Regions from separate parts of the Pectobacterium punjabense genome, predicted to be linked through region 3. Evidence: predicted binding sites of a transcription regulator. Region 3 holds the regulator's gene; each other region holds the start of a gene.
What was found. Region 3 encodes CRP, which controls carbon source genes, mostly activating them, when cyclic AMP is high. Its sites were predicted from a motif close to ATGTGANNNNNNTCACAT; they were not measured.

Region 1 (7,936 bases), 870 kb from region 3:
ATCGCGCTGTCCAGAAACTGACTAATGTTGAATGTCATCGGGTTATCCAGTACCAGAATATTGATTGTACTGGCCAATGCCCCCAGCGAGCCCAGCCGACGCTTTTGTACTTCAAGACCAAGAAAGAAAGCCATCGCCCCCAAGCTTAGGCATAGCAACAGCATACTTTGCTGCGTTGATGGCATGATAAACATAAACATCAGCGCACCCAGCGGCAGCGCGTAGATCGTCCCAAACAGAAAATCTTTCGCCATCATCTGTGGATTCGGCAACCGCATGGCAAGCGACGTCACCACCGCAATCATCACCATACACACGCTGCCAGAGGTCCAGCCGGTACTGAGCCAAAACAGGCAACCCAGCGCCGTCGCCACGCCGGTACGTAAGCCGTTGATCATGGCATGATGGGTTTCGGCTGATGGCGCTTTAACTTCAACATCGCTGTTCAGCACGTCAGCTTCAATCGCCGTGATACGCCCGTTGGTCTGCACCCCTTTCGCCAATAGCAGATAGCGCGTTGCAGCCCCTACCCAACTGACCAGCGTAGGCGGCACGTCACGGCTGTCAAGCGCGATCAGATGGCGCAATGCTTTCACACGGCAATGCACATCACGGAATGACTCAACGGGCTGATCTAACACCCGTTTCAGGCTACTTTTTACGGGAGTCGGTACGTCCTGCAAAATCAGGTAGGTCTCACACGCCTGTGTAATCATCGTGAGCGATTGCGTATGCAGCGACGTTAAGCGGCGATTGCTATTCTGCCAGCGCGAGGACTCCAGCATCAGGCTGCTGTGCATGCCGTTTAGCGCAGTCGTTTTGCGCACCAGCGCGTGCCATGCCGCATCTATCGCTTCTTTCTCCGTCTCGCTCATGCTGAGTTGCAGTAACCGATACTGATCCACTAATAATTCGCCGATACTGCGGTCAACATCCTGCTTGATCGAACGGGGAGAGAACAGTAAATCAGCCAGAATGGCGCAGACGATGCCCAGCACAATCTCGCTACAGCGCTCCACAGCGAACTGCGGCGTCAACAGCGGCGTCCCCTGCGTCGACACAATAATAATCAGTGCGGTATAGCCTGCCAGCCCGAATACATAGGCGTTTTCAACTTTAACCAGCGAGGATACCCAGGTGCAGAAACCTGCCCAAATACAGCACAACATCAGCATTACCACAGGGGCACGAACGGTGGCAATAATGATGACAAGTGCGCCAATACAGCCGATAAAAGTCCCAACAATACGCAGCATGCCACGATGGCGAATCGCACCGGAGAACGGTTCACCGCCTGCGGCAAATGCCGGGCCAGCAGCGACAATTGCCGCCGTCAGCACCGACCAACGTGGGGTTTCTAACTGGAGATGGAACCCCAGAAACAGGGACAGCACAATCGCAAAACTCAGTTTGAAAGCAAAGCGAAGGCGTGCAAATTTCGGTGTCGTAAAGAACATGGGGCGGGTCAACGACGCAGTTTTCATCATCGCCTCACTTAGCCAAACTCACGCAGGCGATAAAGCAGGCGAATGAGCGGTGACGGTTTTTTATCATTGTTGACCTGCTCGCCGGTAATCACCACGGTCGCCGTGGTACCAGCCGGATAGAGGTCACCCATTTGCCGATCGAGACGAATTTTTACCGGCACGCGCTGTGCCAAACGCACCCACTCCAGATTGGAATCTACGTTAGCCAGGCCTTTCGTATTCGCACTATTGCTGCTGTTATTTACCCCAGCCGCCACGCTATCGACCGTACCGTAAAATATTTTTTCGCTACCCAGCGGCGTGATTTCCGCACGATAGCCGCGGCGGACACCTTCAAGTTTGGTCTCTTCCATGTACGCCAGCAGGTAAAACGAATCCTTCTTCACCAGCGCCACTGCCGTATTACCACGTTCGATAAATTCACCGCTCTGCACATGCAGGTTGGTCACCCAACCGTCGGCAGGGGCGCGTACCACGGTGCGCTCCAACTCCAGTTTCGCCAGCGACAATACCGCCTGCGCTTTAGCAAGCTGGTGTGTTGCGGTTTCTAGCGCATTGCTAGACTGATCGATATTTTCCTGTGACATCGCGCTGACGCCCAGCCGCGCACGACGTCCTGACTCCCGACGTTTTTCGGTTACCAGCGCCTGATAGTAAGCAACATCGGCTTCCGCCTGCGCAACAGCCTGGTGGTAACGCGGCTGATCGATGACAAACAGCACATCGCCTTGGTTCACCAGTTGATTGTCCGTCACGCGAACATCGCTCAATAAGCCGCTGACATCCGGCGCGATTGCCACCACATCCGCAGTAAATTTAGCGTCACGCGTCCAGGGCGATTCGGTATAAAACGCCCAAACACGGAAAATGGCCACAATCGCACACAGCACAACCACCAGCGTGATGACAACACGGCTCAGTTTTTTTATCAGCACGGCCTGCTGCCTAAACAAGGTTAAAAAGAAATTTTTCACAGATGCCTCACAGGCCGTAACGGAACAGTAAATAGAACAAGCAGCAGAACAGCGCGCTGTTAAACAGCGCCGGATGCCAGACAAAGTCATAGATCCCCGTTGGTTGCAGCAGGCGATTCACGACAAAAAATAGGGTCAATGACACCAGCAACACAAAAAATACGGGGGGAAATGACAGACCGAACAGCACCATAACCGGGAGTGAACTCATCCTCTTTTCCTTTTTTCTATTAGGTAGCGGTAGCGCGCAGGTTCGCTACCGGATGGTAAATTATGTTGTCTGATACTGACGTTCAGCATAGACAAAAGCGCTTCATCCCGCAGGCTGGCTGCCAGCGAATGAGATAGCGTTAAACTGATGAGTAGCGATGACTAACGATGGGAAATCAGCGTATTACTTATATTGAGTAAATAATTATAATCATTGAGGACCCTGAGCAGACAATGTTCCACCCGGCACCACCGGATAGGCTATATTATGGCTGCTTATTATCACCTTATCTACATAGTGTGATCTAAATCACTTTTAAGCCAGAGTGAATAATGGAAAGACTAAAGAGTATGTCGGTATTTGCCCGCGTGGTGGAATTTGGTTCTTTTACCGCCGCCGCTCGCCAGTTGCAGATGAGCGTATCCGCCGTCAGCCAGACCGTCACCAAGCTTGAAGATGAACTACAAATTAAGCTGCTTAACCGCAGTACGCGCAGTATTGGGCTGACGGAGGCGGGGAAGATTTACTATCACGGCTGCCGTCGCATGCTGCATGAAGCACATGAGGTTCATGAACAGCTTTATGCCTTCAACAACACGCCGATCGGCACGCTGCGCATTGGTAGTTCGTCCACCATGGCACAGAATGTGTTGTCCACTATGACTGCGGAGATGTTGAAGGAATATCCCGGTTTGTCCGTCAATCTGGTCACCGGGATTCCCGCTCCCGACCTGATTGCCGACGGATTGGATATCGTCATTCGCGTCGGTGCGCTACAGGATTCCAGCCTGTTTTCGAAACGCTTAGGTTCGATGCCGATGGTAGTTTGCGCCGCGAAAAGCTATCTGGCGCAGCACGGCACACCGGATAAGCCAGCAGATATGGTGAACTTTTCCTGGTTGGAATACAGCGTACGGCCCGACAGCGAATTTGAACTAATCGCACCGGAAGGCATTTCGACCCGCGTCACGCCACAAGGGCGTTTTGTCACTAACGACCCACAAACGCTGGTACGCTGGCTCAAGGCCGGAGCGGGCATCGCATACGTTCCGCTGATGTGGATCGTGGACGAGATCAAGCGCGGCGAAATCGAGATTCTGTTCAATCGCTACCACTCCGACCCGCGCCCGGTCTACGCGCTCTACACTCGCAAAGACAACCTGCCGCTAAAAGTACAGGTCTGCATTAACTACATGACGGAATACTTCAAAAACGTCGCCCTGACGTATCAAGGCTATCGGCAAGACCATGGCGAGGAAAAAAAATAGGTTGTGCAAAGAGGAAAATGCGAGGCGTTTCCCTCTTTCATACAAAACACATCCCCATACCACCATTCGTGCGTTATACCTCTTTCTTTCGTTCAAGAAAGTAAAAATCACATGGATGACGTACGAATAAATTCGTACAATATGGGTGAAGGGATGGGATTCAAGGATGCCAAAAAGCAGCTTATTGTCTGTTTGCAGTCGGGTAATGTGTTGCATGAAGCCAGAGGGAACATCAGTACGAAGAACTTGCTGGCAACTGGGCAAGCATCAATAACAGAACTCATTGATATTATTTATCAATCTGCGGGGACATCCTACGCGTCTTCACCCCATCATTTTGCAGCGCATATTGATGTTCATATCATCCGTTGCCGCCATCGGGGAATACCGTGGTATATCAAATGGTATTTTACCGAGCCGGATTGTGTCTTTATTAGCGTCCACCATTGAGGCGATGACATGAAAATTTTCAAAGTCGGCGATACACAGTCCATTATCTGTAACACATGCCAGTCACTTGAAACTGCGACATTTCAGCTTAAAGACGTCCCATTCAGCGACAACAGTGGCGTGGTGAGACAGGTTTTGGTTGGCGTTTGCAATCGCTGCGGGAATGTTGCCACCATTCCCCATCAGTCTACGCCCATGATTAAGAAAGCGCTGGATGTACAGCGTAAGGCGCTGGAAAGCAGAGTCCCTGCGCACATGATAGACATCCTGAATCTGGCAAGTTGCGAATTAGGTGGCGAGCCCGATTTTATTCCCACTCTGATGAAATACTATCTTCATACACTGGCGGCCGACCGCATAGCAGCACAAGATATCCCGCGTTTTCTGCAAAGTGATTTGGCAAAAGGAAAATCCGAGAAACGTCTTTCTCTTAAAGGCAGACATGTCGCGGCAGACATCGACGAACTAAAAGCCGCGACAAACATCTCCAGCACAACAGACCTGTTAAAAGGCATTGTTCTCAAAATTAAGGAAGACGTCTTGGTACAGCGAGATGAAATACACATCCAGCAGCTCAAGTCGATTATTGCCGCGGTTTCCTGATTTTTTACTCCATTACCTCACAACCCAAGAAAAAAACCGCGCTCATAAAGCGCGGTTTTAAAGGAGGATCAGAGCAAACTACGCCGTGCCGCCAACGGTCAGGCTTTCCAGCTTCAGCGTAGGCTGACCCACGCCGACTGGCAGGCTTTGCCCTTCTTTACCACACACACCGACGCCTTTATCCAACTCTAGATCGTTGCCGACCATAGAGATCTGTTGCATCGCTTCAATGCCAGAGCCAATCAGCGTCGCACCTTTGACTGGCGTGGTGATACGACCTTTTTCGATCAGGTACGCTTCGGACGTCGAGAAGACGAACTTGCCAGAGGTGATATCCACCTGACCCCCGCCAAAGTTTGGCGCATACAGGCCATATTCGACGCTGGAGATAATCTCCTCCGGCGTGGATTTGCCAGCCAGCATATAGGTGTTGGTCATACGCGGCATCGGCAGATGCGCATAAGATTCGCGGCGACCGTTGCCCGTCGGCGCAACGCCCATCAGGCGAGCATTCAGCTTGTCTTGCATGTAGCCTTTAAGAATACCGTTTTCAATCAGGACATTGTACTGCCCCGGAACGCCTTCATCGTCCATTGAGAGAGAGCCGCGACGTCCGCTCAACGTGCCATCGTCCACCACCGTACACAGCTCTGACGCGACGAGTTTACCCATCTGCCCGCTGAACACTGACGTACCGCGACGGTTAAAATCACCTTCCAAGCCGTGACCCACCGCTTCATGCAGCAACACGCCCGGCCAGCCTGCGCCTAGCACTACAGGCATCGGCCCTGCGGGTGCGGCCACCGCCGACAGGTTAACCAGCGCCATGCGCACAGCTTCTTTCGCCCACGCATCGACGCGCGGTTCGCCGTCCGTCACTTCCCAGAAATACGCATAGCCGCCACGCGTGCCGCCGCCGCTGCTACCGCGCTCACGTTTACCTTCAGCTTCAACCAGCACGCTGATTGACAGACGCACCAGTGGACGCACATCCGCCGCCAGCGTGCCATCGGTCGCAGCCACCAGCACCAGTTCATACACGCCAGTCAGGCTCGCTGACACTTCCTGCACCCGCGTATCCGCAGCACGAGCAACCGTATCCGCACGTTGCAACAGTGCAATTTTATCCTCACGCGTCAGACTATCCAGCGGATTCAACGTCGGATAGAGCGCACGATGTGACACTTCACCCAACGTATGCGCCGTTCCAGTGCCCTGTTCCCGTACAATACTGCGTGCTGCCTGCGCACTCTGATGTAATGCATTCAACGTGATCTGATCGGCATACGCAAACCCGGTCTTTTCACCGTCAATCGCCCGGATACCCACGCCCTGATCGATATTGTAAGACCCGTCTTTAATGATGCGATCTTCCAGTACCCAAGATTCATGGTAGCTGGACTGGAAATAGAGATCGGCATAGTCCAGACGACGCTCATTAAGCGACCCCAGCACAGCGGCGAGATCGTCAAGATTCAATTTATTGGCGGTGAGTAACTGCTCACTGACAAACGAAAGGCTCATAGTTTTTCACTCTTTATCAGATAATCGGCTGAGTATACTGCGCTGCCCTAACGGCATTATTCGCCTTTCTTCTTGTTCGGCTCACGCAGCACTTCCTGAATCTTTGGCTGATCGAGGCTACCGGAAATCTGGTAGCGAATCAGCGAAATCTTGTTCCATAGCGGCGCCAGCACTTTGCTGGCAGCAAACACCGCGGCCCCTATAACCGGATTGACAGCAAATGCGGTCGCCACACCCACCGTCGCAGAAATTTCCGGGGCGATAACTGCTTCCATATTGACCTGTCGCTTAGCGAGGTCGAGATCGCCTTTCATCGCGATATCCGCCTCCAGCCCGTCGATCAGCATATCATCAGTATGCAGCACGCCGTCTTTAATCCATGCAGTACTGCGAATCGAGTCGAAATAGAACCCCCGACCAAACGTATCGCTAAAATCAAACCGCAGCTTACGCATCAGCGCATCGAAGCTCAATAAACGCAGCAGTTGCCCTGCCTGACCGGCGCCCACTTCGGCAATTTCACCTTTGCCAATGCGTGTGTGCAATATCCCACTCAGGCTGGCAATATCCGGCGCCCAAGGTGTACCACGCCAATACAGATCGTAATCCACATCGAAAGAACCGGCCTTCAGCGGTGAATCGACACCAAACCAGTTAGCATTCTGCTCCAGACTCTCCCCCGTCAGACGGCCTTTTAGCGCGGTCCGTACGCCTTCTGCGTTTTCCTGCCAGGTACCGTTGACCGTCAGGCGAGCCTTACCTGTATCAATGAGGCCGTCCGTCAGCGTTAGTTTTTCCTTTTCTGGTAGTAGCGTTCCCTGAATACGCCCCATATTCTGCCCGATAATCCAGCACTGGCGGCAGTTCACCGCCAGCGACGGCCAGTCTTCAAAGCTGATGCTCGGATCGTTCAGCGGCGATTTTTTCTCCGCCAGAGCCACCGGATTGGTCGCTTCATTCCCTTTCCATTGAGGATTGTAGTAGAGATAATTGATGTCGCTGCGCCACATGCCACGATTAGGTATCGCAACCGTTCCGTCAATTTCGCGTCCTTTCGCCTGCACTTCACTGCCGCCAAGCGTATTTTTGCGCGTAATTTCCAGATCGTGCCACTGCTGTCCCAACAGTTGCAGCTCGGACGTCCGCAGCGTCACCACTTCAGGGAAACGAAGAGAACTCCGCGCTTTTTTCCCTTCCACTGACGCCGAGGTACGCAGAGATGGCAAAAGCCCCAGCCAGCTTTCAGCATCCAATGGCGGAAGATCGAGCACCAGCGCGGCATCTTCTGGCAATTCAGGCGCTGCCGTTGCCGCATTTTGCCAGCTTGCCCGTGCCAGCGTCACGTTATCGCCTTTCAGCAGCCATTGGCTATTGAAGTGGTTGTCCTTACCCAGCCGTCCCTGCATAGTAAAACCATTT
Region 2 (7,936 bases), 1.1 Mb from region 3:
TATTCGTCTGGAAGGCAATACCTTCGATCACGGCGATAATATCGACAATTTTCTGTGAACTGTCGGAGATCTCGTGCATACGTTTAAGCATATCATCCACGATGAGCCCACCTTGAGAGGCGGTTTCCGACGTTTGCTGCGCCAACTGGCTGGCTTCTTTAGCGTTATCCGCATTCTGCCGCACGGTGTGTGTCAACTGCTGCATGTTGGCCGATGCCTGAATCAACGAAGCAGCCTGCTCTTCGGTACGCTGTGACAAGTCACTGTTACCTTGAGCAATTTCGCTGGATGCCAGCGAGATGGATTCACTGCCGTTCATGATGGTATGCACGATGTTCATCAACTGTTGGTTCATGTGGTTGATTGACGCGAGCAGACTCGAGTTGTCGCCCTGACGCAACTGGATTTTTGCTGTCAGGTTACCGGACGCGATCTCGGTCATGATTTCTTGTGCGTAATGAGGATCGCCGCCGAGCTGACGAGAAATATTACGTGAAATAATCGTCGCGATAGCAATGGTTGCCAGCAGAGCCAACACCAGCAGCCCCCACACGTAGTATTGTGAGGTACGGTATGTCGTTTCGGCGCTGTCTACGATAGTTTTTGTTGTGGCGATTTCCATCTCGACGAGTTTCGCCAGGTCTTTCATGAGCTGGCCGCGATATTTGCCAGAGCTTGCGCCGCTGATCTTGCTGGCTTCTTCCAAATCGCCCCGATTCACGATGTCAATCAGCGTGGCGTTGACTGAGTTGAAAGCAGAGAAGTTTTCGCCAATCACCTTGATCAGTGCTTTTTTATCCTCATTGCTGGCAACCGCTTGATAGTTCTTAAACGCAGTAAGGAAGGCATCGGCGTTTTGCAATAGTTCCTTACGGTGACCTTCACGCTCCTCAGGCGTTTTTGAGTCAATATACTGTACTTGCTGTAAACGTGTTTCAGACAGCACACCGCGCATTTCCAGGCTATATCGTACGCCGGGTAGGCTGCTGCTGCTTAATTCATCAATACGACTATTATTAACGCTAAGCTGGAGTAGTGAAACCACACCTAATAGCAACATCATTGCTATCAGCACGGAAAAGCCGAGTAATAACTTGGAAAGCACTGTGAGTTGAGAAAATTTCATCGCTATTCTTATTGATTATATAGAGAAGGTAGTAGTGATAACGGCAAAGAAAATAAGATCTTTATAATACGGAATTCGATAAATTGGCCTTAATGAATAAATGGAGTTTAATGTCACCCTGCATTAACATGTCAACACTAAATCCTGATAAATCAAAAATTGATAATATATTTACCCTGATAATGGAGGGTTAAAAATTATTTTAATAAATGTTTTTATTATTGATATAAAGAGGGGTATTCACAAATAGGATAAATAAAATGTGACTATCGTCAACAATCTATAGTTATTTATATCTTTTAAAATAACAATTGTCTGTAACAGAATTTATTCATCAAATTACGGAGGTAATATATTTATTATATTACCTCCGCAGGATTATTCTTAGTTCAAAGCATTACTCAGTCCAGATAAAACACAGGTTTCAGTGCAGCGCTGACCGGGCTGTTATCGGGGTTGGCGGGCATCACGTCGCTCATGTGTTTCCACCAGCGTTGGCAGACTTCCGTTTGCGCAATCGCCTCCCAGCGCGCTTCGGATTCGACTTCTACATAACCGAAGAGCAGGTTGCGTTGCTCGTCTAGAAAAATGCTGTAGTGGTGCGCCCCGTGGTTTTTCAGCACCTCGGCCAATTCCGGCCAGATCGGGTTATGACGACGCTGATATTCGTCGTGGCAGTCAGGAAAAACCGACATCACAAAAGCTTTACGCAACATGGCTGCGTCCTCATCATCGTTAGCAGAACAGAACGCCACGATGGTATGCCGTGGCGTTGTGAGATTGAAGGCAATGTTGTATGCGCCTATGCATTATCTGAACTACACGTATTATCTAAACTACACGTATTATCTAAACTACACGCGCAGCGCGGCTTCCAGCGGAGTGACGCCGAAACGTTTACCCAGTGCGATCAGCTCTTCGGTAGAGATCGTTTGTTTCTTACCGCCCATCGAGATGACTTTCACCATAACTTCGGCGGATTTCTCGGCAGTATCGATCAGGCCGAAGGCGTCATCCAGCGTTGGGCCAGTACCGAAAATGCCGTGAAATGGCCACAGTACCAACGAATGACGCTTCATTTGCTCGGAGGTGGCATCGCCAATGGCATCGGTGCCCGGCACCATCCACGGCACAATGCCTACGCCGTCAGGGAAGACGACCAGACACTCCGTGCTACCTTCCCATAGCTCACGGGTGAACTTGGCGGTATCCAGTTCTAGCACATAGCTCAGGGCGATCAGATTGGTCGCGTGGCAGTGCATGATGACGCGATCGTGTCCATGGGTCACACCCATGCGCACAATGTGCGACTGGAAATGCGAGGCCAGTTCAGAGGTTGGCAACCCGCCGTTGGTCAGCCCCCAGAAGATGCGGTAGCCTTTGCCGTCGCTATCGATCTGCAACACTACCAGTGAATCCGCCGGGTCCAGTTGAACGTTGCGGAAGAACTTGCCGGAGCCCGTAACGATAAACCAGCAGTCCGCCAGTTCTGGCATTGGCTGTGATAGCGCTTCATGACGCGGCTGCGGATAGAAATCGCTTTCATAAGGCGTCACATCCTCAGCCGTCAGGCGCAGGCTGACGTTACCGCCGTTACGTTCGTCCCAGCCTTTGAGCCACATGTCGCTGGTGGCTTTAACCATTCCCTGTACAAACCAGGAAGAGAGAATTGCTTGCATAGTCTTACCCTTGACGTTGAGTGAGGATAGTTTCTTCATACTGACGTACCTGTTGCAGCCAGTCGCTGCCTGGGATGACGTCATGACGCTGGCAGTAGTGCTCCCACACGGCTTGCCACGGCAGCGATTTTTGCTCTTCCAGCAGCGCCAGACGTGCGGTGTAATCGCCGTTTTGCTCCAATGTGCGCAGCGTTTCCGTGGGTTCCAGCAGCGCGCGCAGCAGAGCTTTCTTCATATTGCGCGTGCCGATGACCCAGGCCGCGATGCGGTTGATTGAGGCATCAAAGAAATCGAGCCCGATATGGACGCGATTAAGCAATTTATGGCGCACGATCTCGTGAGCGATAGCCTGCGTTTCGTCATCCAGCAGCACGACATGATCGCTGTCCCAGCGCACCGGGCGGCTGACGTGCAGCAGCAGGCGCGGGACGTAAAGAATCGCGCTGGAGATCTTGTCGGAAATCACTTCCGTCGGATGGAAGTGTCCGGCATCCAGACAGAGTGCGGTGCCGCGGCTGGCTGCGTAGCCGAGACAAAATTCGCTGGAGCCGACGGTAAAACTTTCCGCGCCGATCCCGAACAGCTTGCTTTCCACGGCGTCGATATGGTGTGCCTGATCGAGCGGTTCGGCGATGACCTCATCCAGTGCGCTGAGCAGCCGCTGGCGGAACGCCAGACGATCGATGGTTAAATCTTTCATGCCGTCCGGCACCCAGATGTTCATGACTGACGGTGTACCGAGTTCGCGACCGAAGTAAGCAGAAATCCGACGGCTTGCCTGACAGTGCTCAATCCAGAAGCGGCGCACTTTTTCGTCTGGGTGTGACAGCGTAAAGCCGTCTGCACTCAGCGGATGAGAAAAGCAGGTCGGGTTAAAGTCTAGCCCAAGCTGGTGGCGTTTAGCCCACGCAACCCAAGAGCTGAAATGTTCTGGGGCAATTTCGTTACGGGCGACAGGCTGTGCGGATTCCAGATAGATAGCGTGCAGGTTCAGCCGCTTGGGGCCGGGGATCAATGCAAATGCCTGCTCCAGATCGGCACGCAGTTCATCCGGCGTACTTGCCTTACCGGGGTAGTTGCCGGTGGCCTGAATACCGCCCGTTAATGGCCCGCCAGTGTTTTCGAATCCGGCCACATCATCGCCCTGCCAGCAATGCATTGACACCGGAATCTGGTCGAGCTGTTCCAGCGCGGCCTCTACGTCAATATTCAGGCTGGCATAACGCGCTTTTGCCAACTGCCATGCGGTTTCAATTGGTGTGCTCATTGCGTAGTCTCCTTTTTGCCCTGTGGGGCGGTTTCTGGCTGGCTGAGCGCCTGAAAGCGACGCCAGTGCCCGGCAAAATCACTCTCTGCACGCGGGGTATAGCGATGCAGAGGGAAGTTATGAGTCAGCATGTGACGGAATGCTGTAAGGTCGGTGACAGCACCTAGCGCCATCAATTGGCAGCCGATATTGCCGAGCGTAGAGGCTTCGACCGGCCCGGCGAGAACCGGGATCTGGCATACATCAGCACACAGTTGGTTCAGAAACGCGTTCTGGCTGCCGCCGCCGACAATATGCAACTGGCGGATTGGCGCATGACGCAATTCGCCCAACTCCAGCACGACCTGCCGGTAGAGCAAGGCGAGGCTGTCGAAAATGCAGCGTGCCAGCTCGGCATCGCTTTGGGGAATGGGTTGACCGTGCTCACGGCAATAGTCACGGATTGCCTGATGCATGGACGGTGGGTTGATAAAGCGTTCGTCATTAGGATTAACGAGGCTAACAAAAGTGGGCAGAGCGGCGGCGGACTGAATCAATGCGCCTAAATCCTTGATGCCACGCTCCTGACAAACGCGCTGTAGCAGCCACAGGCCCATGATATTTTTCAGCACCCGATAGGTGCCGTCTACGCCACCTTCATTGGTGATATTGGCTGCTAGCGCCTGCGGGCAGTTAAACGGGGTGTCGCTCTCGATGCCCATCAGCGACCACGTGCCAGAACTGAGGTAGGCGCTGTCGCGGCTCTGCAACGGTGCACCGACTACCGCGCTGGCGGTATCGTGCGTCGCGACGGCGGTAACGGGAATCTGCCGCCCGCTCGGCGCGGCCCAATTCCCGACGGCGTGCCCCGGCTGCACGGGATCGCTCAACCAGCGGCGCGGCACATCCAGATAGTCCAGTAGTTCGCCGTCCCAGGTTTTCTGTTCCAGATTGAGCAGTTGAGTCGTGCTGGCGTTGGTGTATTCGCAGACCCGTTGACCCGTGAGGCGATAGTGAAAATAGTCGGGGATCATCAGCAAATGCTCTACTCGATCCCGATCGTCGGGAGGCATGTCGCACAGCGCTTTGAGCTGGTACAGCGTATTGAACGGCAGAAACTGAATGCCGGTACGTTGATAGATGGCCTCACGGCCCAGCTCTGCGGTGACGGCAGCCATCACACCGTCGGTACGATGGTCGCGATAAGAATACGGTAGGCCGACGCGCTGTCCGTTTTTATCGAGTAGCACATAGTCCACGCCCCAACTGTCTATCCCAATGCTATCGGGGGCGAGACCCGTAGCATCAATTTGGTGTAATCCGGTAAGAATGTCGTGTTCCAGTGTGGCCAGATCCCACTGGTGATGACCGTCCTGAAAAATCAGCGTGTTGCTGAAACGGTGAATTTCTTTCAGCGTCAGATGCTGCGTTGCGGTATGGAACGTCGCCAGCATCACCCGACCGCTGGATGCGCCCAAATCCACCGCCACGATATTCTTCACCGCCATAGCCGCCACTCCTTATCGTTGAATGTGTTGCAGTGTAAGGATCGGTAACAGAAGCCACCTTCCGGTGAGTGCCACCTGTAACAGGCGATTGGCAAAATGACAAAGCTGACCGTGAAAGGGCTCACAATCTGGGAAATTACTCAGAGAATAACCATGAAAAAATCAGGGGAAACGCCGTGTGATCCTTGCCACACTTCAATCAATTAGGCGGAGCGATCTTAAAAAAAGTGCAGTCAGACGGCGCGTGGGTGACGGTATTTGAAGGCTGGTTTTGTGGCTTATGACTACTCTTTTTCAAAGACTGCCTTTTTCAACGGCTGTATTTTTCAAAGGTCGCATTTTTGCCAAAGGCTGAATGGAGAGCTGAAATGACGTTACTTCGTGGTGATGATTTTTTTACTTCGCGTGCCGTGACGGTCGCGGTAGAGCCGCGTACCCCACAGACGGCCTTTCCTGAGCATTATCATGATTTCTGGGAAATTGTGCTGGTGGAGCAGGGCGCTGGCGTCCATGTATTTAACGACCAACCCTACGCACTGTGTAGCGGGACGGTGTTCTTTGTTCGCGATAACGATCGGCATCTGTTCGAAGATGTAGAAGGATTGTGCCTGACCAACATGTTGTACCGTTCGCCGCGCGGGTTTCGCTTCCTGTCTGATATCGCCGCATTTTTGCCGTATGGTCCAAATGGCGAGTGGCAAGGGCAGTGGCAGGTGAATGTGGTGGGAATGCAACAGTTAAAGCAATCGCTGAACAGCCTGGCGGAACTGGCGCAGAGCGATGCGCCGGAAGCGATTGCTGCCAGCGAGAGCCTGTTTCTGCAAATTTTGGTGCAGCTGCGTCAGCACTGTTTCCAAACGCAGGGTAACGGTTCCGAGCGTCAGGGAGTGCAGGCGCTGTTGGGCTGGCTGCAAAATAATTACAGTGAAGAGGTTAACTGGGGCGGTCTGGCCGATCAGTTTTCGCTTCCGCTGCGTACATTGCACCGTCAGCTAAAACAACACACGGGTATGACACCACAACGCTATCTGAATCGGTTAAGATTGCTGGAGGCACGTCGGCGGTTGCAGCAGAGTGATGACTCGATCACCACCATTGCGCACGCCTGTGGATTTAGCGACAGCAATCACTTCTCGACGCAATTCCGCAAGGCATTCTCGCAGGCGCCCAAATCACTACGCCATCAGGCGTTTTCTCGTGAAGAGTAGGCAATAGTCACTGCGGGTGAGGAAATGGCGACAGCAATACGGGGTTTGAAATTACAGACTGAAGACTATTTCCTCACTGACAAGAATGCCGTGATGGTTGCCGAACGGCACCCGCAGCCGGTGTTTCCGCTGCATCATCATGATTTTGACGAACTGGTTATTGTCTGGCGTGGCAATGGGCTACATCTCTGGAATGATGTGCCTTACCGTATTACCCGCGGCGATATGTTCTATATTTCCGCGCACGATCGTCACAGCTATGAATCCGTCCACGAGCTTGAATTGGACAACATTCTCTATATTCGCAATCGCCTGACGTTATCCGCCGACTGGCACACGTTACTGCCGGGCGGAGAGCATCCGCAAAGCCAGCGCCACTGGTGTTTGGGCTCAGAAGGTATGGATACCATTCGTGAGAAGGTGGATGCGCTGACGCAGGAGTGTATGAAATCGGATGCATTGTCGCTGCAACTGAGTGAGGCGCTGCTGTTGCAGATCGCTTTGCTGGCAGCGCGCTATCGCCACACGCCGGATAATCCGCAATTGGCGGATGCCCACCAGCTAGATATGTTGATGAATGCCCTACGCGCCAGTATTGCCGCACCGTTCCGTTTTGAAGCCTTCTGCGAACAGCACCACTTTAGCGCCCGCAGTTTGCGTTCGCGCTTTAAAGAACAAACGGGCATGAGCGTACCGCATTACCTGCGTCAGCTACGGCTATGCAAGGCGATGGAGTTGCTGCGTTATGATTTGCAAACGATTGGTGAAGTTGCGGCACTGTGCGGTTTTGAAGACAGCAATTACTTTTCTGTCGTGTTCCATCAGGCGTTCGGTGTTTCGCCCAGCGCCTACCGCCAGCGCTTTCTGGATGCGGAGTGACTGTGCTTTTTGTCCTGTTCTAACGTTGTATAGCCATAGTGACACCTGCATCGTTCGGGGTTAATATCATTGGTGACACCAGTGATATTAATCGGAGCACATCATGGCTGACACGCCACGCCAAACCACGACGCTGCGCATCGATCAGGACATTAAAGAACGACTGAAAACGTTGGCCGATGACCGCCATAGCTCAGCCCATGCGCTAATGCTGGAAGCCATCGCCGAATACGTGGAGCGTGAAGAAAAACGCAGTCAGTACCGTAAAGAGGCGCTGGCCGCGTGGGAGG
Region 3 (7,936 bases):
AAAATTCGCGCCCGAAGTGGTCAACAACATATTATTCGGCCCCGGTGTGATAGCCGCTACCCACAAAAAACCTAACATCGAAAGAAATAAACTCAGTTCCATTATTTGTGGGCGCTCCTGACCCAAATGTCGTACCAACTGGCAGCATTGAAGCTAACAGTGTGATATTGATCGTACAAGAGCCGACAACAAGATTTTCATATCCTTTATGCATGACCATTTTCATCCGCTAAGCGGTGCGCATAATCCGCATCTGCAAACGCTATTACCGCGCCTGATTCGCCGTCACGCGCAGTTCTCACCAGTCTGGCAAGCGCTCGAATTACCCGACGGCGATTTCGTCGATCTGGCATGGAGCGAAGCGCCCGCGCAGGCACGGCACAAACCACGCGTGGTGCTGTTCCACGGGCTGGAAGGCAGCTTTCACAGCCCATACGCCCACGGCCTGCTACATGCTTGTAAACAGCGCGGCTGGCTGGCCGTCATCATGCATTTTCGCGGGTGCAGCGGTAAGCCCAACCGGATGAAACGCATTTATCATTCTGGCGAAACCAGCGATGCCAGCTATTTTTTGCACTGGATGCAAGAAACGCTGGGCGCGGCGCCTACCGCTGCCATCGGTGTTTCTCTCGGCGGAAACATGCTGGCCTACCTGCTCGGTCAGCAGGGTGAAGGCTGTTCCCTGTCCGCCGCCGTCATCGTTTCCGCGCCGTTGATGCTCGAACCTTGCAGCCGTCGGATGGAACAAGGATTCTCCCGCGTCTATCAGCACTACCTGCTGCGCCTGTTGAAACAAAACGCCAGCCGCAAGCTGGCAGCTTACCCGGACACGCTGCCGATCCAGTTGCCGCAGTTGAAGCGAATCCGCCAGTTGCGCGAGTTTGATGACGTCATTACCTCCCGTATCCACGGCTTTCACGATGCCACTGACTACTATCGACGCTGTAGCGCGCTGCCGCTGTTACCTCAAATACGCAAACCACTGCTGATCATCCACGCAAAAGACGATCCTTTTATGACGTCAGAGGTCATTCCCGATCTGTCGCAGTTACCGTCTAATATTGAGTATCAACTAACGGAACACGGCGGGCATGTTGGCTTCGTGAGTGGTACGTTATTGAAACCGGAAATGTGGCTGGAACAGCGCATTCCCAACTGGCTTAGCCCATTCTTGGACCACGCCGCCGATCCTTCTTCAGGAACCACTTTTACTCAGGAACCCTAGCGTGATTATTCCCTGGCAACAGCTCGATCCAGAAACGCTGGATAACATCATCGAATCTTTCGTGCTGCGTGAAGGCACCGATTATGGCGAGCAGGAACGTTCGCTGGCGCAGAAAGTAGAAGATATCCGTAGTCAGCTCCAATCTGGCGAGGTCGTTTTGGTGTGGTCTGAGTTGCATGAGACGCTAAATATTATGCCACGCGGGCAGCTCAATGCAGGTGGACATGCTCCTTATTGAGCATGGTGAAAGACGTGAAAGAACGCGCCAAACATGCTAACAATGGGAACCATTACGTCATTTTTGAGAATGTGCGCAGGCTTTCAGCCTATGCGCGCATCGCGATCACGGAGTCACGCGCCTTATGTCACATCAGCATCCGATTATTGCGGTTACTGGTTCCAGCGGAGCGGGAACCACGACAACCAGCTTGGCCTTTCGTAAGATTTTCCAGCAGTTCGATCTACGTGCAGCCCAGTTAGAAGGCGATAGCTTTCACCGCTATACCCGCCCGGAAATGGACATGGCGATCCGCAAAGCGCGTGATTTAGGGCGCCACATCAGCTATTTCGGCCCAGAAGCGAATGATTTCAGCCTGCTAGAACAATCGTTTATCGAATATGGTCGACATGGTCGCGGCCAGACGCGTAAATACCTCCACACCTACGATGAAGCGATTCCCTATAATCAGGTTCCCGGGACATTCACACCGTGGGAACCCATGCCGGAACCTACCGATATCCTGTTCTACGAAGGGCTGCATGGTGGTGTGGTCACCGAACAAAATGATGTGGCACAGCATGTCGATTTGCTCGTCGGCGTAGTACCGATCGTCAACCTGGAGTGGATTCAAAAGCTGATTCGTGACGTCAATGAACGCGGTCATTCGCGTGAAGCGGTGATGGATTCTGTCGTCCGCTCCATGGAAGACTACATCACCTATATCACGCCGCAGTTTTCTCGTACGCACATCAACTTCCAGCGCGTACCCACCGTGGACACCTCTAACCCGTTTGCCGCCAAGTCAATTCCTTCACTGGACGAAAGCTTCGTCGTCATTCACTTTCAGGGGTTGGATAATATTGATTATCCCTATCTGCTCGCCATGTTGCAGGGGTCGTTTATCTCCCACATCAATACGTTAGTCGTTCCCGGCGGGAAAATGGGGCTAGCGATGGAGCTCATCATGGCACCGCTGGTACAGCGGTTAATCGAAGGGAAAACGATAGAATAAGCATCAAGATACACGGGGAGACCACAGGGATGAGGCCTCCCTACGGGAACCTCCCCCTATGTTTCCCCTAATAACAGGCTTAAGTGACCAGAATGAGTACCCAGAGAAAGGGATTATTCCAGCACTCTAATTTCGTGACTGTGCGTCACCTCGACGGCTTTGCCCAGCATCAATGCCACAGAGCAGTATTTTTCCGCTGACAGGGCAACAGCTCGCTCGACGGCTTTATCGGTCAGCCCTTTTCCCGTCACGGTAAAATGTAGATTGATATGGGTAAATAAGCGCGGCGCTTCAGAGCGGCGCTCCGAGGTTAATTTCACCTCACAATCCGCCACGTCATTGCGACCTTTTTGCAGAATCGACACCACATCAATCGCGCTGCATCCCCCTACGGACATCAACACCATTTCCATCGGACTGGGCGCTTTATCGCCGGAATTACCGTCCATCAATACCTGATGCCCTGATGCGGATTCGCCCAAAAACGTTAAGCCTTCAACCCATTTTACCCGAGCCTGCATGATGCCTCTCCACTAAAAATTTTTTGAAAATTTATACCGTTACTGTACAAAAACCAGCGTTAATCAGAGCTTTGTCATGCTGAAGCGAGACAACACAAGACACATCCTTAAAGCTGTGTTAAAACGAAAATAGAATAGACCTTTTCTGGACAAAGCCAGAAACGAAGAAGATGATGATGACGTAGCCAGACATACCCAGCCACGTTTACGGTGCGGCAAGGCAGCAACCGGAAAATCAAGGGTACAGTGGTTCCAGTATATTCCCTGACGTCATTCTGACTAGACTGAATTTTATTTTTTTAGCAGTTAAACACGCCGTACAGGGAACTCTGACCCCTGTAATTTGCGCAGTGAATTACAACAGAGGATGATAGCGAATGGTTCTCGGCAAACCGCAGACAGACCCAACTCTCGAATGGTTCCTTTCCCATTGTCATATCCACAAGTATCCATCGAAGAGCACGCTGATTCACCAAGGTGAAAAAGCAGAAACGCTTTACTACATCGTGAAAGGCTCTGTCGCAGTGCTAATCAAAGATGAAGAAGGCAAGGAAATGATTCTTTCCTACCTCAATCAGGGCGATTTTATTGGTGAGCTCGGCCTGTTTGAAGAAGGTCAGGAACGCAGCGCCTGGGTTCGGGCAAAAACCGCCTGTGAAGTGGCTGAAATTTCCTATAAAAAATTCCGCCAGCTCATCCAGGTTAACCCGGATATCCTCATGCGCTTGTCTGCGCAAATGGCAAGCAGACTTCAGGTTACCTCTGAGAAAGTCGGCAACCTCGCCTTCCTTGATGTGACCGGCCGTATCGCCCAAACATTACTCAACCTGGCCAAACAACCTGATGCCATGACGCATCCAGATGGCATGCAAATTAAAATTACCCGTCAGGAAATTGGGCAAATCGTTGGCTGCTCGCGTGAAACCGTGGGCCGCATTCTGAAAATGTTAGAAGACCAGAACCTGATCTCTGCGCACGGTAAAACGATTGTCGTTTACGGCACTCGCTAAATCCCTGTCGCTGTACCCTACCAACAAAAAAGCGTGAAGCCTCTGCTTCACGCTTTTTTTATGGCGAGCTTCCTGCTCACCACCCTACGGGTCGTTGCTAACGCAACGCTGAAAAACGTTCCCTACGTTTTTTTATGGCGTAATCAGTTTGCTGCGTTAACGACCTGCGCGACGGCTTTAGCGAATTTCGCCATTCCCTGCACAATATCGTCTTCATCAATAATCAACGATGGCACAAAGCGGATCACGTTCGGCCCTGCCATCAAAACCATCAGTCCCTGCGCCGTTGCAGCAGCCAGGAACTCTCCCGCGCGGCCATGCCACTGCGGTTTCAACTCGGCACCCAACAGCAGCCCCATCCCGCGGATTTGCTCGAATACGCCGTACTGCTGGTTAATTTTCTCCAGTTCACTGACAAAGCGCTCGTGACGAGCCGCTACGCCCGACAGTACTTCCGGCGTGTTGATAATATCCAGCGCTGCTTCCGCCACCGCACAGGCCAGAGGGTTACCGCCATAAGTGGTACCGTGCACCCCAACCGTCATGGCTGATGCGATCTCTTCTGTCGTCAACATCGCGCTAATCGGGAACCCACCGCCCAACGCTTTAGCCGTTGTCAGGATATCCGGCGTAATACCATAGTGCATATAGCTGAATAATTTACCAGTACGCCCCATCCCGCTCTGCACTTCATCAAACACCAGCAACGCTTTATGTTGATCGCACAAGTCACGAACGCCCTGCAAAAATTCAGGCGTAGCGGGGGTAATTCCGCCTTCACCCTGAATCGGTTCCAGCACGACCGCACAGGTGTGATCGTCCATCACCGCTTTAACCGCAGCGAGATCGTTGAACGGAACATGCACAATATCGGCAGGCTTAGGCCCGAAACCATCGGCATATTTAGGTTGTCCACCAACTGAAACGGTGAACAGCGTGCGACCATGGAATGCATTGTAGAAGGCGATGATCTTGGTTTTATACGGACTATGGCGTTTAACCGCATAGTGACGCGCCAGCTTAAATGCGGCTTCGTTAGCCTCTGCACCAGAGTTAACAAAGAACACGCGATCGGCAAAAGTGGCATCGATCAGTTTGCTGGCAAGGCGTAGCGCAGGTTCATTCGTGAAAATATTGCTGGTATGCCACAGTTTTTCGCCCTGCTGCTGTAAGGCGTTAACCAGCGCCGGATGGCAGTGACCGAGCGCCGTGACCGCGATACCACCGGAGAAATCGATATATTCTCGGCCATCCTGATCCCAGACGCGGCTCCCCTTACCTTTCACTGGTACAAACTTCGCGGGTGCATAAACCGGCAAAATAACCTTATCGTGGGTATCCCGTGTCACTGCTTTCTGCTCTGCTGCCATTTGCTGCCTCACTCTGCTGTCCATTACGTCAGAAATGAAAATATAGTCAATAAATATGCATAAAAAATCAATCGCAGGCAATATTAAATCAGCCGATGAAGAAAATAACTTTCTATACGATTAAATTTTAAGGAAATTATCCAAAAGCTGATGCCCTTGCTGGCTGAGAATGCTCTCAGGATGAAACTGCACGCCTTCCAGCGGCAATGAGCGATGACGGACTCCCATAATCTCGTCACGCTTCCCTTCATATTCGCTCCAGGCGGTAACCTCAAAGCAAACGGGTAGCGAAGCGGGATCAATGATGAGCGAATGATAGCGGGTAACCGTCAAAGGCTGGGCCAACCCGGTGAAAACACCCGTATTGTTGTGCACAATTGCTGAAGTTTTGCCATGCATCACTTGCCGCGCCCGCACCACCCGCGCGCCGAACGCCTGCCCCATCGCCTGATGGCCAAGACACACACCCAAAATAGGCAACTTATCAGCAAAGTGACGAATAGCCGCCAGTGAAATGCCCGCCTCGTCTGGCGTACAAGGGCCAGGAGAAATCACCAACCGCTCGGGCGCAAGCCGTTCAATCTCGCGCAGCGTCAGTTCATCATTACGCTTCACCACGACTTGTGCGCCAAGCTCACAAAAGTATTGATAAAGGTTGTAGGTAAAGGAGTCGTAGTTATCGATAATTAGCAGCATATTGACTTAATGTTATGATAAATATTAGTTATTTAAATTAATCCTACTCTTGATATCCACAATAATACCCGAAAATTATGCCAATGAATTTTTCATAGACGCATGCAACACTGATTATTGTATCTGCGTATAGCTAGAAGCATGGCGAGAGGTCGATCTTAGTTGCATCCAGAGGCGTGTTAGAGGGCAGGAAGCAGAGATTCCGAGTTAAATGTGCAGAATCCCTACTTTAGCTAGATATTGATTAGATTAACGAGCGCGAGCTATTAACGATAGCTAAGCATCATCCAAGATAAAAGTTATAGGTACCCGATAAAAACCATCAACAAAATCAGGTCGTAGTTCAGCAACTGAGGTATCTGGCTTTGCCCCATATAGCTCGATTGCTTTATCTGTCAGGGTAGTCGTTGTTACCGCTTCTTTCGCATTCGACTGGAATACACCGATCGATGATAAATAATCCAAGGGAAAATTAAACCGATAGACACCAAATTTATTTCCCTCCCTAATGATAATATCCATAGGATTCATCACCTTCTTTCCTTTTAAAGACAATTTAGGGATGTAGGTAATGAACTCGACAGGTGCTTCATCTCTAATTTCGGCCCACGTTAAGTTGCAGCTCTCAGTCGCAGAAGCAAGCTTTCCTTTAGATTTGAAAGCATCAGAAAGGCATAAACCCACTTTGCTCCCGGTTAAAGGCTCCATCGTAGACTTACGGATAACGTTGATAATAACTTTTACAGCACTCTGTTGTGTTGATTTAACAGAATTGCATTGACCTTTTTTAAATACAAACTTATCCAAGCGTTCATTAATATCATTTACGTTATTAATTAACACTGCATTTATTACTGTAAGTCGCTCGCCAGTTTCACTATTTACTCTATATGCCAAGCTACAAAGGCTGAATGCAACACCGGATAAAATAAAATCCCTTCTGCTAACCATTATTCAACCCTCTTATTCAACCAAGTCAGCTTCAGCATGAGACATTATTGTCATATCTGATGTAGGATATGTTGTACAAGATAATATAAATGTTCCTCTCTGAGTTCCATCAAGGAAAGATTGATCGCTATCATCATAACTTCCAAAGATCACCCTACATGCACATGTAGAACACGCTCCAGCCCGGCAACTGTAGGGAAGATCTATTCCAGCTTCTTCAGCAGCATCAAGTATATATTTATCATCAGGACACATTATTTCTTGGGTGCCGCCGCTGCAACTCAAAATCCGTATCTTGTATGAAGCCATAACTCATACCATCCTTTTAAATTTACTAATTGAATTTTTCCAATAAACACATTAAAAAAATTATGAAAATGAATATAAAAAATTAACAAGATTATTTTTTAAAATACAGTGAAAAAAATAATTTTAAAATTAGAAATCACACATCGCAACGCCACCTTTACATTGTGCAAGACAACTCTGAAAGTTCGTACTTCCATAATCACCAGGCATATCTAATAGGTATGAACATTCGGCTATACATCTATCGGTCAGGGATAGTGAATATTTTTCGTCGATAATCATTTCATTCGATTTTTTACTTTTAACAATACACATCTTTTGATTTTGTGTTTGTATAAAACTGACTTTCCCATTAATAAGGTCAATAGGAAGGGGTTTATCATCTGAACTGATCGCTTTACCTGAAAATAAAACAAACGACAAAATCAATGGGAATAATACCAACAAGGGAGGGGATTTTAACATAACTCAATCCTTTAAAAGTATGCTAATTAATGTTTCTAATACTTGGTTTTTTATCTTCCAATAACCAAAATAATTTAGGCAAAAAATACATGCATTTATCGCAAAAATCCAATCAATACTAAAATAATTAGTAAAGAAATCAAGATCTTTTTCTTTT
Region 4 (7,936 bases), 2.4 Mb from region 3:
GTGCGGCGGCATCAGCGCCAGCAGGCGTTCTCCGCTGGTGCGTTGCAGTTCGGCAAACTGGTCATAGCCCCCCGCTGCACGCCCAAACGCCAGCGCAATGGCCTGTTTGTTATAGTTTTCTGTCAGCATGGTGCAATACCGTAAGCAAGCGGCTGATATCTTCCGGCTGGTGTTCCGCCGTCAGCGTAATCCGCAGACGCGCACTGCCAGGCGGCACCGTCGGCGGCCGCATCGCGCTAACCCACACGCCCTGTTCACGCAGATGGCTCATCAGTGCCAGCGCCCGCGCATTCTCACCAACAATCAGCGGTTGAATCGCACTCTGTGAATCCATCAGTTGGTATGACGAGTTGGAAAAACCCGCGCGAAACTGCGCGATATTACGCTGTAGCGCATCACGCCGCGCATCGCCCTGCCGGACGCAATTGACTGCCGCGCTCAGCGCACAGGCCTGTGCCGCTGGCATCGACGTGCTGTAAATCAAATGACGGGCAAATTGCAGGAAGTACTCAGCCAATGGTTCTGCACACAGCACCGCCGCACCGCTGACGCCAAATGCCTTACCGAACGTGACGATGAGCAGCTCTGGTTTAACGCCTTGCTGCCAGCAGCTCCCGCGACCTTCATCGCCCAGCACGCCAATCCCATGTGCATCGTCCACCATTAGCCAGGCATGATGCGCCCGGCATTGGGTTTGCAATGCCGACAGCGGTGCAGTGTCGCCATCCATACTGAACACGCCTTCGGTCACCACCAGCGTCTGGCCATCCGTAGGCTTTTCCAGCAGCGCTTGCAGGCTATCGGCCTGATTATGTTTAAAGCGCCGCAGCGTCGCCGGTGACTGTGCGGCAGCCTCCAGCAATGAAGCATGGCTAAGTTTATCGGCAAAAATCCTATCTTCCGCCTGTGCCAGCGCGGCCACCACGGCCTGATTCGCGGCATAACCTGAAATAAACAGCAGCGCACGCGGGTAACCCAACCAGTCGGCAAGCTGATTTTCCAGCGCGGCATGCGCATCGGTATACCCCGTCACATGCCCGGAGCCGCCGCTGCCAATACCGTATTGCTCTGCGCCCTGCTGCCAGGCACGCACAATCTCGGGATGATGGCTCAACCCCAGATAATCGTTGCTGGAAAAATTCAGATAGCAGCGATCGCCCTGCATCAGCCAGCGTCCACTACCGCCTTGATTAGCCAGCCGCACGCGGTAAGCATCATCCTTCTGACGCTGTACCAACGCGGTTTCAATACGTTGCTGCCAGCTCATGATTCAGCACGCCTTATTCTGCGGTTTGCGTCCCACGCGTTATACCGCAGCATTATAAAACTGCTCGCTATCCGCGTTAATCAGCTGCTCCGTCAAGCGCTGCTGCTGTTGGTTATCCCCGTACTCGGTACCCGTCTGCTGCGGATTCAGACCTAATTTGAGGAACAGCGCCAGATCTTTGTCTTCTTTCGGGTTTGGCGTGGTAAGCAGTTTGCAGCCGTAGAAAATGGAGTTCGCCCCCGCCATAAAGCACATTGCCTGCGTTTGCTCACTCATCTGCTCGCGTCCGGCAGACAGGCGCACATAGGAGGCCGGCATCATGATGCGCGCGACGGCAATAGTCCGAATAAAATCAAACGGATCGACATCATCGTTATCCGCCAGCGGCGTGCCTTTGACCTTCACCAGCATGTTGATCGGCACGCTTTCCGGCGGCGTCGGCAGGTTAGCCAGTTGCACCAGCAGCCCGGCGCGGTCGCGCACGGTTTCCCCCAACCCAACAATGCCGCCCGAGCAGACTTTAATGCCCGCACCGCGCACTTTATCCAGTGTGTCCAGACGTTCCTGATACGTGCGGGTCGTGATGATGCTGCCGTAAAACTCCGGCGAGGTATCAAGGTTATGGTTATAGAAATCCAGCCCGGCAGAAGCCAAACGCTCGGCCTGATCGTTGTGCAGTGTCCCCAGCGTCATGCAGGTTTCCATCCCCATCGCTTTCACGCCTTGCACCATCTGTTCCAGATACGGCATGTCACGCTCGTGCGGATTTTTCCACGCGGCTCCCATACAAAAGCGCGTCGATCCTGCGGCTTTCGCCTGACGAGCCGACTCCAGCACCTGTTCAACCTGCATCAGGCGTTCAGTATCAATCCCGGTACGGTAGCGGGAACTTTGCGGACAATACTTACAGTCCTCAGGACAGGAACCGGTTTTGATCGACAGCAGCGTACTAACCTGCACCTGGCGGGGATCAAAATGCTGACGGTGGATCTGCTGCGCTTCAAACATCAGTTCCAGAAAAGGTTTATTAAATAAGTCTTGCGCTTGCTCAAGCGTCCAGTACATGCGGTCAGCCACTTCGGCATCTCCAAACTAAAAACGTTTCGCCAGTGTAAATTAACCCGATATACTGTCAACCAAATAGAATCCATTTTAGTTTACGAAAGATCATCATGAGCCCGGACGACATTGCTTTTGACCAGCGCCACATTTGGCATCCCTACACGTCGATGACTACGCCTCTGCCGTGCTATCCGGTGGTATCGGCCAGCGGCGTCGAGCTGCAACTGGATGACGGACGTCGCCTGATTGATGGCATGTCATCGTGGTGGGCAGCCATTCACGGTTACAACCATCCAGCGATCAATCAGGCAGTGGAGGCTCAGCTCAGACAGATGTCGCACGTGATGTTTGGCGGGATCACCCATCCGGCGGCGGTGGCGTTGTGCCGCCAACTGGTGGACATCACACCGGATGCGTTGGAATGCGTGTTTCTGGCGGACTCCGGTTCGGTAGCCGTCGAAGTGGCGATGAAAATGGCGCTACAGTATTGGCAAGCACGCGGTGAAACCCGCCAACGCTTCCTCACTCTGCGTCATGGCTACCACGGTGACACTTTCGGGGCGATGTCCGTATGCGATCCACAGAATTCGATGCACAGCCTGTATCAGGGCTATTTGCCTGCTCACCTGTTTGTTGATGCGCCACCCTGTGCCTCTATCAACGAAAGCGGTTTTGCCGATGACTGGCAGGAAGCCGATATCGCACCATTACAGGCGATGCTGTCGACGCACGCTCTTGAGATCGCAGCCGTCATTCTGGAGCCCATCGTGCAGGGCGCAGGTGGAATGCGTTTTTACCACCCGGCCTATCTGCGTCGGGTTCGGGAGCTATGCGATCGCTTCGGCGTGCTGCTGATTGCCGATGAAATCGCTACCGGATTTGGCCGCACCGGCAAACTGTTTGCCTGCGAACACGCGGGAATTTCACCCGACATTATGTGTCTGGGAAAAGCGCTGACTGGCGGCTACATGACCCTCTCAGCCACGCTGACTACCCGGAGCGTGGCCGAAACGATCAGCAATGGTGCGGCAGGCTGTTTTATGCACGGCCCTACATTTATGGGCAATCCGCTAGCCTGCGCAGCAGCCAGCGCCAGTTTATCGCTGCTGGCGGAAAATCATTGGCAAAGTCAGGTACAATATATTGAGCGGCAACTGCGAGAAGCACTGCATCCCTGTGCGGAATCTCCGCAGGTAGCGAACGTTCGCGTACTGGGTGCTATCGGCGTGGTGGAAACACAGCGCCCGGTCAATATGGCGCGATTACAGCGCTTCTTCGTCGAGCGAGGTGTCTGGATTCGACCGTTTGGTCGACTCATTTATCTGATGCCGCCGTTTATCATTCAGCCTGATGAACTGCGTAAACTGACCGACGCTGTCTGCGCCGCTATTCGTGACGAACAGCTATTTAAATAATCGGCAACCTAAGGCGCACGATCCTGTGTGCCTCAAAACCACGGCTCTTGATTTTACTTCGTATTATCACTATTCATTACCGTTCTTATAATTATTCCATGAATAAGATTTTCATTTTATCCATGAGTGATGAATTGAATTATGCTGATAGCACATAAAAAACAATAACTGTTAAGCACACCACGATTTATATTTAATTAGATATGTACACTGACTGAGCACATGCTAGATTTCAGAGTGAAATATCCCAAGCATATAGTAAAAGGAGATTTATTATGCTTATTACGAATACCCAATCACAGCGAAATTTCCGCACATTGCTACCCGTACTCTTATCTGCCTTATTACTCTCACCATTAACAGTTTCTGCTGCCAGCTCTTCAAAGGATGCTGACAAACTCTATTTTGAAAATAATAAATATTATGTATTCAATAACGTCTGGGGAAAAGATGAAGTAAAAGGATGGCGGCAAACTGTTTTCTATAATAGCCCAACCAGCATGGGGTGGAACTGGCACTGGCCAAGCAGTAGCCACAGCGTTAAAGCCTATCCATCACTGGTGAGCGGCTGGCACTGGACAGCGGGTTATACGGAAAATAGTGGATTGCCGATAAAATTATCCAGTAATAAAAGCATTACCAGCAACGTCACTTATTCCATCAAATCTACCGGCACGTATAATGCCGCTTATGACATATGGTTCCACACCACCGATAAAGCCAATTGGGATTCTACGCCTACCGATGAATTAATGATCTGGCTAAATAATACCAATGCAGGCCCAGCCGGTGATTATATTGAAACAGTTTTCCTTGGAGGCAGTAGCTGGAATGTATTCAAAGGTTGGATCAATGCGGGTAATGGCAAAGGGTGGAACGTATTTTCCTTTGTCCGTACCTCTAATACCAACAGCGCATCACTCAATATTCGCCATTTCACCAACTATCTAGTGGGAACCAAGAAATGGATGAGTAATACAAAATATATCAGCAGCGTTCAGTTCGGTACAGAGATCTTTGGCGGTGATGGACAGATTGACATCACCAAGTGGGGCGTAGACGTAAAATAACGCGTCTATATCCTTCTGGTTCCCCCCCAATCCATACACGCGGGGGTTGAACCAAATTTATCTTATCCGCTTCTCGTTTCATGTTCAGCCTGAACTCGCGCCACTCATTTTTCAGGCCTGCTCGCCTTGCCTGACATAATTCGTGAGCTGTGGCACGTAAATTTCATTAGCGTTATGATAATCCCCTCGGCTAATCAGGAATTTCCCATGCGTAATACGTTCATCATTTGCTGGCAGTATTTACGCGCTTTCGCATTGATTTATCTCTGCCTGTTGGCAGGCAATGCGGTATCCGCGTTACTTCCGTTCACTATCCCCGGCAGTATCATCGGTATGCTGGTTTTGTTCACCCTGCTCTGTTCGCAGATCCTACCCGCACAGTGGGTGAAACCGGGCTGCCATCTTCTTATTCGCCATATGGCATTGTTATTCGTCCCCATTGGGGTCGGCGTTATGAATTATTACGATCTGGTCAGCCAACAGTTTGGCCCCATCGTCGTTTCCTGTCTGATCAGTACCTTTATAGTGATGTTGGTTGTCGGTTTTAGTACCCAGATTATGCAGCGTGAACGAGCCCTAGCCAGCGATCGCACGCCCCCGAAGGATAACGAATAATGTTCAGCTACTTATGGTGGTCATTGCCGCTTACTCTGCTGGTTTTTTTCGCCGCACGTAAGCTGGCCGTGCTGACCAAGCTTTCCCTGTTAAATCCGCTGTTAGTGTCAATGGCGATTATTATTCCGCTACTGCTGGTGTTGAAGATCCCCTACGAGCATTACTTTCAAGGCAGCAAAGTGCTTAACGATTTGCTGCAACCTGCCGTAGTCGCGCTGGCGTTTCCACTTTATGAACAGTTGCACCAAATTCGCGCCCGCTGGAAGTCGATCATCAGCGTATGCTTCATCGGTAGCCTGACAGCAATTATCTCTGGTACGCTGGTGGCGCTGTGGATGGGCGCATCGCCGGAAATAGCCGCCTCAATACTGCCAAAATCCGTCACTACACCTATTGCGATGGCGGTAGCCAGCTCCATCGGTGGCATTCCCGCTATCAGCGCCGTCTGCGTAATTTTTGTCGGCATCCTTGGTGCGGTCTTAGGCCACAGCCTGTTCGAGCGTGTGGGTATCAAAACCAAAGCGGCACGCGGGTTGTCGATGGGCACCGCCTCGCACGCACTCGGTACGGCGCGCTGCGCCGAAGTGGATTATCAGGAAGGGGCATTCAGTTCACTGGCACTGGTTATATGTGGGATCATTACCTCGCTGATTGCACCGCTGGTGTTCCCCGTACTCTTGAACCTCATTGGCTGAATTTAGCGGGGACGGTGCCTATCACGCAGCGTCCTCACTATAAAATTGAGATACATCTCGCATTTAAGGATTAAGTTGCAGTCATTTCATTCAATAAAGAGATTTTGATCACAATTTATTGCTACTCTGCTTTCTAACATGACGTCATTGACGGGTAAAAAGAGTAAGCCGATATGCATCCACGATTCGAAAACGCCTTCCAGCAATTACCTGCCAACCTGCAAGCTGCGATCCGCCCATTGATCGATAAACCGGATTTCGCCGCGATGCTAACCGCTGATGACGTAGAGGCGGTCTGCAAGGCCAGTCAGTTAGACACCGATGCGTTAGCCTTTGCGCTATTACCTCTGGCAGCCGCCTGCGCACAAGCCTCCATCTCGCATTTTCAGGTTGGTGCGATTGCACAAGGACTCAGCGGGAATTTCTACTTTGGCGCGAACATGGAGTTCACCGCCGTTCAGCTTCAACAAACGGTTCACGCCGAACAAAGTGCCATCAGCCACGCCTGGCTACGCAATGAGCGTGGATTGCGAGCCGTGACGGTGAACTACACGCCATGTGGCCACTGCCGCCAGTTTATGAATGAATTGCGCAATGCGGCGTCGCTGCGTATTCAACTGCCGGGTCGCCAGCCTGCGGTGCTTAGCCACTATCTGCCCGATGCCTTTGGCCCCGTCGATCTGAACATCGATACCCTACTGATGGATGACATCAACCACGGCGCGACATTGCAGAATGTGAATGCGCTGGCGCGTCATGCACTGGATGCCGCTAACCGTAGCCACGCACCTTACAGCAAAGCGATCAGCGGCATTGCGCTAGAAACGACGAATGGCAACCTCTATACCGGTCGCTATGCAGAAAATGCGGCGTTCAACCCCAGCCTGCCGCCCTTACAGGCCGCGTTAAATCTGATGAACCTGGCAGGCGAAGCGCCTTGCACCATTGCACATGCCGCCGTCGTTGAACGCCGTAATGCTGCTGTCAGCCACTGGGCGATCTCACAAATCATGCTAGCCGAACTGGGTTGCACCGACGTTGAGCACCACTTTATTGAGGAATAAGGGTTGCGAGAAGCGCAAAAAATCAGCGACGCAAAGGTGAAAAAAGAGAGGTGAATCGATAAAGCCTGTATTTTGACTAATATGCAAGCCATCTGTAACTATTTTAATTAACATTTTCTGTACATATTTTCTGGGTAATTTAAGATTCGCAGCAGTTTCGCATCGACACCACCTGAGTTTCTTTTTTGCTATCCGAAGAGTAAAAAGCCATGGAATTAGAATACGAAAGCAAACGCCCTCTCTATATCCCCTACGCTGGTCCAATCTTGCTTGAATTCCCCTTGCTGAATAAAGGCAGCGCGTTTACCGAAGAAGAGCGTGCTGATTTTAACCTTGCAGGTCTATTGCCAGAAGCCGTTGAAACTATCGAAGAACAGGCAGAACGCGCCTGGCGCCAGTATCAGGAATTTAAACACGATATTGAAAAACACGTTTACCTGCGCAACATTCAGGACACCAACGAAACGCTGTTCTACCGTCTGTTGGACGGTCACCTCAGTGAGATGATGCCTATCATCTACACCCCGACCGTTGGTGAAGCCTGTGAGCACTTCTCTGATATCTATCGTCGCGCCCGCGGCCTGTTTATCTCCTACCCTAACCGCGCACATATCGACGATATGCTGCAAAACGCCACCAAGCAGAACGTAAAAGTCATCGTTGTCACCGACGGTGAGCGTATTCTTGGTCTGGGCGATCAGGGTATCGGCGGGATGGGGATTCCAATCGGTAAGCTGTCGCTGTACAC

Region 1: a site for CRP is predicted at 2,970-2,987, ahead of aaeR (HTH-type transcriptional activator AaeR). Genes of this name have one in related genera too.
Region 2: a site for CRP is predicted at 5,736-5,753, ahead of rhaB (rhamnulokinase). Genes of this name have one in related genera too.
Region 4: a site for CRP is predicted at 6,221-6,238, ahead of cdd (cytidine deaminase). Genes of this name have one in related genera too.

The regions. Positions count from the first base shown of each region.
Region 1 is NZ_CP038498.1:338,470-346,405, reverse strand. It holds gene aaeB (p-hydroxybenzoic acid efflux pump subunit AaeB) at 1-1,484, opposite strand, end outside; gene aaeA (p-hydroxybenzoic acid efflux pump subunit AaeA) at 1,496-2,461, opposite strand; gene aaeX (p-hydroxybenzoic acid efflux pump operon protein AaeX) at 2,469-2,672, opposite strand; gene aaeR (HTH-type transcriptional activator AaeR) at 3,005-3,940, shown strand; gene E2566_RS01560 (hypothetical protein) at 4,052-4,390, shown strand; gene E2566_RS01555 (hypothetical protein) at 4,400-4,993, shown strand; gene tldD (metalloprotease TldD) at 5,072-6,517, opposite strand; gene yhdP (AsmA2 domain-containing protein YhdP) at 6,574-7,936, opposite strand, start outside.
Region 2 is NZ_CP038498.1:561,355-569,290, forward strand. It holds gene E2566_RS02570 (methyl-accepting chemotaxis protein) at 1-1,126, opposite strand, end outside; gene rhaM (L-rhamnose mutarotase) at 1,528-1,842, opposite strand; gene rhaD (rhamnulose-1-phosphate aldolase) at 1,981-2,805, opposite strand; gene E2566_RS02585 (L-rhamnose isomerase) at 2,810-4,072, opposite strand; gene rhaB (rhamnulokinase) at 4,069-5,559, opposite strand; gene rhaS (HTH-type transcriptional activator RhaS) at 5,928-6,767, shown strand; gene E2566_RS02600 (helix-turn-helix domain-containing protein) at 6,792-7,646, shown strand; gene E2566_RS02605 (CopG family ribbon-helix-helix protein) at 7,750-7,936, shown strand, end outside.
Region 3 is NZ_CP038498.1:4,259,775-4,267,710, forward strand. It holds gene E2566_RS19375 (LysE family translocator) at 1-102, opposite strand, end outside; gene E2566_RS19380 (hydrolase) at 209-1,225, shown strand; gene E2566_RS19385 (YheU family protein) at 1,227-1,463, shown strand; gene E2566_RS19390 (phosphoribulokinase) at 1,588-2,457, shown strand; gene E2566_RS19395 (OsmC family protein) at 2,571-2,978, opposite strand; gene crp (cAMP-activated global transcriptional regulator CRP) at 3,356-3,988, shown strand; gene argD (bifunctional acetylornithine/succinyldiaminopimelate transaminase) at 4,132-5,358, opposite strand; gene E2566_RS19410 (aminodeoxychorismate synthase component II) at 5,479-6,054, opposite strand; gene E2566_RS19415 (hypothetical protein) at 6,331-7,005, opposite strand; gene E2566_RS19420 (2Fe-2S iron-sulfur cluster-binding protein) at 7,018-7,314, opposite strand; gene E2566_RS19425 (hypothetical protein) at 7,444-7,779, opposite strand.
Region 4 is NZ_CP038498.1:1,830,722-1,838,657, reverse strand. It holds gene bioC (malonyl-ACP O-methyltransferase BioC) at 1-129, opposite strand, end outside; gene bioF (8-amino-7-oxononanoate synthase) at 110-1,267, opposite strand; gene bioB (biotin synthase BioB) at 1,307-2,344, opposite strand; gene bioA (adenosylmethionine--8-amino-7-oxononanoate transaminase) at 2,440-3,744, shown strand; gene E2566_RS08205 (GH12 family glycosyl hydrolase domain-containing protein) at 4,020-4,814, shown strand; gene E2566_RS08200 (CidA/LrgA family protein) at 5,022-5,429, shown strand; gene E2566_RS08195 (CidB/LrgB family autolysis modulator) at 5,429-6,124, shown strand; gene cdd (cytidine deaminase) at 6,298-7,188, shown strand; gene E2566_RS08185 (NAD-dependent malic enzyme) at 7,398-7,936, shown strand, end outside.